One region of the Paenibacillus sp. FSL M7-0656 genome, then DNA from elsewhere that is predicted to be linked to it. Evidence: riboswitches for the same ligand, from Rfam matches in the RefSeq annotation. Region 1 holds a riboswitch; the other holds the start of a gene.
The links. A riboswitch is a leader RNA that binds a small molecule or an ion and turns the genes downstream of it on or off. The one in region 1 is predicted to bind cyclic di-AMP.
Positions count from the first base shown of each region.

Region 1 (3,146 bases):
ACGATTTTAGTTCGCTTCCGGCTTCACCGGACCGATCACGTAGACCGTCTTGCCTTTCTTACGTCCAAAATTCAGGGCATGCTTCACACTGTCATAATACACATCAATTTTGTTGCCTTTAATGGCACCGCCTGTATCTTCCGCACGACGGAATCCCAGACCTTCGATATATACCCACCAGCCAATTGGAATGACTTTGGGATCAACCGCAATGGTGCGTCCTTCCGTTACACGAGTACCGGAAGCTGTTTTAGTTCCAATGCCAGGCTCTTCGGAAGAGTAGGCAGTCATGGATACATTTTTAAGTACTTTGGAGTATTTAAAAGAAGTTCCGGATACGGTAATTACTTTGCTGCCCGAGGCAGATGTTTTCTTCGAGTTCGTTGTTGTAGCCTTTTTGGTTGTTGATGTTTGAGCCGATACGGTCTGAATCTCAGGTTCCTTCACGACCGGTTTTGCTTTGGTGCCGACAGCGATCACTTTATCTACACGATTATTAGCGACAGATTTGCCGACCATTTTTTTGGAGACCAATTCTCCATCCTGAAATACCTTTTCGATATGCTGTACAATTGTGCCTTCTTTGCCGTTCACAACGACACGGTTATCACCTTTGTACAAGCTAGGGTCAGCCGTTTTAATGACTTTGTAAGCGATCGGTTGCTCTACATCCACTGTACGCTTTGTTACGCGCACTACACGAATCTTCATCTCCGCTTTGATAGCAGTTCCAAGCGCCGGATACACTTTATCATTACTTTCAACTTGAATACCTGATTTTTGAATTGCATCTTCTACCGATGAATCGGTTGTATACAGAGTCTTGGTGTCTCCGTCTGCCGTAATGTTAACTGGAACGGCCCGCTCAATAACGATTCGGTCTCCATCTGTTAACGCCCCATTCATGGACATGGATACCTTATCGTGAGGGCTGACTGTGATCGACTGCTCCTCCAGCATTTCCTGAAGCATTCCTGTACGAGTCTCTACCACCTGAGCTTTGCCATCAATAACCAGTGAAATTTGTTTCCCGGCCTGACCGTAAACGACTAACAAGATCATGATTGTAAGCGCAATTGAGAAAATCGCGATCAATGCCATTTGACGCATGTTCTCATGCTTCCACCGCAACGCGAAAGACTTACTGGATGATCGTGACTCATGGGTCTCTTCTGGTTGGAATGTGCCCACTTCTCCGTCCTCCTTCATAGCCTCGCCGTCTAAAGTAATGCATGATGTCTTTGACGTGACTATACCAAATTTTCTACAGAACACAGATTGGACCAACATAATCCGGTTCTGCACCATGAATCAATCTTCGCAACATGATGTCATCCTCCTGAATACCTACCGTATGATGACAATATTTCTTTTATTCAAAAACAAAAAAGCCAAAGAAAGAGTGTAAGAGGAACTCTTTCGTGGCTTCCGAATGATTTTGAATATCGGAAATTCATGCACGAGGTTGCCTCTCTTTTTCCGCTTGCGAGGTTAGCTGTCGGGTTCGGGCGAAAGAGAGCCGCCCTATCTTGGGTCACCCGCTCATGGCGGACGCCCTTGAATTCACCCCGAGACCCAAAGAAGAAATCAAATACGGCTTCGCAGTTCCCTTCGCTGCTTTTGGGTCAGCGAACGTTGCGCATCGGCCAAATACACCGATGTTTAAGCCCTATTGGTTCCCCCGCTCTCCGTTAACGGAGACTCAGCGAGACTGATTCATGAAAGTAATGTTGTTTCATCGGAAAGTGTCCCTTTGTTCATCCCCCGAACATCTGTCCAATTTTCCGCACAACAATTCACTGAAAAGATGATATCCTGTTTTGATGCATGTTGTAAAGCGTTGATCAAGTACGTTTTTCTGAATATTTGGTTAAAATATTGTAATATTCTTGATTTATTTGGATCAAAGGGCAAATTACCTCCGCTTACCTGCCTTTTTCACCTCATTTGCTCGTTTTTTTAACGAATCCCAAATCGTTCCATGGCATTTTTGGTTGTTATTGCAGCAATTTCCTCCACCGAAATGCCTTTAATTTCCGCAGCTGCCTCTGCAACCAGACGTACATGCGCTGTCTCATTTCGCTTCCCACGATAAGGGTGCGGTGTCAAATATGGAGCATCTGTTTCAATGAAAAACCGGTCCATAGGAACCTTCTCCAGCACCTCTTTGGGTTGCTTTGCATTTTTGAATGTGATCGGTCCTCCGAAGGAGAGATGGAAGCCCATATCGAGGCAACTTTTTGCTGTTTCCCAGCTGCCCGAGAACGAGTGCATCACACCACCAACTTCACTCGCCTTCTCTTCACGCAAAATTCTTATGATATCCTCATGCGCATCCCGATTATGGATGACAATTGGCATGTTCACTTCACGCGCCAAAGCAATTTGTTGTCGTAATACGCGATGCTGTATTTCTTTTGGTGAAGTATCCCAGTGATAATCCAATCCAATCTCACCGATCGCAACCACTTTTTCATGCTTGCATAAAGATGCAATCCACTCCAAATCGCCCTCCTGCATTGTGATCGCATCTACGGGATGCCACCCTACAGCTGCATATATAAAGTCATATGTTTCAGCGAGTTTCATTGTGGTTGGAATTGTCTCCCGGTTAAAGCCAATGTTGATCATGCGACCAACTCCTGCATCCACAGCACGCTGAATCATTTCCTCGCGGTCCTCGTCGAATTGTGGTGCATCCAGATGTGTATGTGTGTCGAACAGCATCATGTCTGTATCTCCCTTCATGTCGAAATAACGACTATCTTCTTTTTCAAAATCCACTTTGTAAAATTCAATAATTTAATGACTCATACATAAAACATTTTGGGTAATCTGTGTATTACATCATTACGTTTGTTTCTTCACAACTACAATATATAGAAGATATACGGATATTCTGATCTATATATTGCTAATTGTGCTCATTCTGCCTGCTTGCATTTACAAAATTATGTCGATCTACATATACTCCCCATTAAAGCAGATTACTGTATCATGGAAAATAGCTCTTTTAGAAAGTGTTTTGATATCGAAATTCTTCATCGGATTATACCCACACGATTACAAGAAATAGGGGCGTATATGTGACGGTAATTCGTGAATAATCGCATCCACCTTGTTTTGCGGGTAATACAAATGATGTT
Region 1 covers NZ_JBBOOT010000001.1:4,173,892-4,177,037, forward strand. The annotation lists gene MHI01_RS18555 (3D domain-containing protein) at 7-1,191, opposite strand; cyclic di-AMP (ydaO/yuaA leader) riboswitch at 1,465-1,718, opposite strand; gene MHI01_RS18560 (TatD family hydrolase) at 1,960-2,730, opposite strand; gene MHI01_RS18565 (HD domain-containing protein) at 3,064-3,146, opposite strand, start outside.

Region 2 (3,146 bases), 2.3 Mb from region 1:
CCATGAAGATGATTAGTGATACAGAATTGGACGCCCTGCGTCTGTCAGGTGAGAAAGTTAGAGTCGTACGGGACGAGCTGGAATCGAACGACGTGAAAGGGATTGTGGTTGCCTGGGATGGCGAGCAGGTACTTATCCGTCGTCAGAATCGACGTGTCGTTAAGCTGGACCGAGGTTACAGCTATCAGCTGTTCAGCGAGCCGCGCCAGAGTCCACTTAGTGAGTAACAGCTGATAATTATGGCAGGGCCATGAGCTTTAAATGTTTGGAATTACCATGATTTCTTGGCATAATTGGCTCACTCGGGAGAGAAGATAGGTACAGTGAGGAAGATCTGTAACTATAGCCGAGAGGGTGTGCTACAAGCCATGACATTGATGAATGATAAAGTTCATGCCTACAAGGATCAGATTGGAGCATTAAGCGATGTGCTGCCAGGTGTGGTGAAGTCGTATCATGAGTTTACCGGAGAATGTTTCCAACCTGGTGTGATTGATGCGAAGACAAAACAGCTAATTGCGCTTGGCATTGGATTATTCGCCAACAATGAGGTATGTACCTTCTACCATGTAGAAGAAGCCCGTGCTAAGGGCGCAACAGATCAGGAGATTATGGAGACCGTAGCCGTGGCTGGAGCTGTTGGTGGAGGACATGCCCTGTCTCAGGGTGCGATGCGAGTGCAGAAGGCGCTGCATTAGTAAGCAATGCAACATACATTTTTAAGTGCAAAAAAGGCATCCGGTTAATAACCGATGCCTTTTTGTATGTGAATCACATTTTACCTAACATTTTATCATACATAAACTGTCCAGTTACCCGACGTGCTGTTACATAACGATCATTGAAGTATGGATTCGATAACTTCGTGATGCTTACACCTTTACTGCTGGAGGCATGAGCGAATTGTCCGCCGCCGATATATACACCTGTATGTGAAATGCCTTTGCCTGTTGTATTAAAGAACACCAGATCACCTGTCCGAACATTGCTCTTGGATACGGGAGTACCTGCTTTGGCTTGCTGCTGCGAAGTACGTGGTAATTCAATGCTGTATTTGTTGAAAAGATATCTCATAAAACCAGAACAGTCGAAGCCGGCTACAGTTGTGCCACCCCATTTGTAAGGAATACCTGTCATGTTGTTCACTACGGAGTTGATACTGCTTGCCTCTGTGCTTGTTGCCCCGGATGTAAATAATACAGCTGCTCCAAAAATGGAGATAATCAGTTTTTTCAAAATCAATGTTCTCCCTTCGATGCCTACGGAGTTAGCTAAGGGTTCGGTAGAAGGTTCCCTATATTTCCTATGTATAAGAATAATTCACCCAAATTGGTTCCCCCGTTTTCAAACATGAAACTCGGCAATGAATAATTAAGTTTTTGTAACTATTTGAAACTATATTGCATAAATGCGTAATTGTCAAACCCATTTAAAACCCTTCGTAATACCTCAATGTTAGCGGAATTAAGGTTTTTATATGAAAGAAGGGATCAAGTTTGGGTATCATTCATGACAAAAACGTCATTATTGGTTCGTTTAAGACGAATTTGGATAAATAAATAGGTTTGTCATGAGTTAAAAGAACTATCCCGTTATGTAGAATTAGAGAGATTATATTCATTAAGTTGCATATATTGACAAAAATCGATTTTTTGCATATTATCTGATTATCCAATCCACATATTGGATGAAAATTGATTTTATTATGCGATAAATACAAATAAAGGAGGTTTGGGGCGTATATCATACGTAAAGTAGAAGTGGAAGATTTATAAAAACGAACATAGGAGAGTGTTACATTTGAAAGCGAAGAAAATAATTACTTTTGTCCTGGCATGTACGATGGTGTTCTCAGTAGTTGGAATGGCAGTTCTCCCTGTAGGGACGGTATCTGCTGCAGATGCGTCGGGTACTACAGCGAGTATTTCTGATATTTTGAAGAACCAGCTGCCGGATGGAGGTTGGAGAAAAGATTATAAACAGACAAGTGGAGAGTGGGCAAAGTCCACGATAGACAACAAGGCTACATACTCAGAAATTAGAAGATTGGCGAAGGAATTTAAAAAGACGAATGATCCGCGTTACTCCACAGCTGCAATCAAAGGAATTAACTTTTTGATCAACATGCAGTATTCAAACGGCGGGTGGCCACAAGTTTACCAAAGCTCCGGATACCACAAGCACATCACTTACAATGATGATGCCATGATTAATGTAATGATCATGCTGGATGAAGTAGCAGCACGAAAAGGTGATTTCTCATTTATCGACAGCACACTTGCTAACCGCAGTAAAAATTCAGTTGCCAAAGGTGTGGAGGCGATTCTGAATACACAGGTCGTTTCAGGTGGTAAGCTGACAGCATGGGGACAACAACATGATTCCAGCTCTCTTAAACCAGCGAGCGCAAGAATCTACGAAGTGCCATCGTTGACAGCTGGAGAGAGTGTAACGATTGTTAAATTTTTGAAAACCAGACCTGCTAACGCTAAAATTACCGCATCCATTAAAGGAGCGGAGGCTTGGTTTAACAAAGTGAAAATAACGGGTTACAAGTATGAAAGAGCTAATGGAGATAGTAAAATTATCGCTGATTCCAAAGCTGCACCAATTTGGGCACGCTTCTATGAGATCGGAACGGATAAACCAATCTTCATTGGTCGTGACGGGGTAGTTAAATACAAATTAAGTGATATTGATAAAGAAAGAAGAGGCGGTTATGCATGGTATGGCAACTGGCCTTCCAAGCTGTAATTTGTAGTATGCTTCCGTTTTAATGAACCAAACTATTAGCAGCAGTTAAAGGTAAAGCCCGAATCGACATGGACGTCTGATTCGGGCTTTATTGTTATTATTTTCAGTGTTGACATGATAGATTACGCATGATATATTATTTCTTGTCGCCGATATGGATGACGGAGATACAATATGCGGTCGTGGCGGAATTGGCAGACGCGCACGGTTCAGGTCCGTGTGGGCTAACCCCCGTGGAGGTTCGAGTCCTCTCGACCGCATCTAAAAAAAAGACTCCTTAAGCTAACGCTTAAGGAGTCTTTTTTTGCATTTTTTGATATAACACTAACTTTAGTGATGAGTATTCAAGAGGTTAGTGCTTAGCTGCACGTACAGCAAATGTCTTCCATCAG
Region 2 covers NZ_JBBOOT010000001.1:1,904,628-1,907,773, reverse strand. The annotation lists gene MHI01_RS08170 (hypothetical protein) at 9-227, shown strand; gene MHI01_RS08165 (carboxymuconolactone decarboxylase family protein) at 369-698, shown strand; gene MHI01_RS08160 (C40 family peptidase) at 772-1,236, opposite strand; cyclic di-AMP (ydaO/yuaA leader) riboswitch at 1,242-1,373, opposite strand; gene pelA (pectate lyase) at 1,801-2,754, shown strand; tRNA gene MHI01_RS08150 (tRNA-Leu) at 2,931-3,014, shown strand.
Region 2: another riboswitch for cyclic di-AMP. It lies ahead of MHI01_RS08160 (C40 family peptidase); the one in region 1 lies ahead of MHI01_RS18555 (3D domain-containing protein).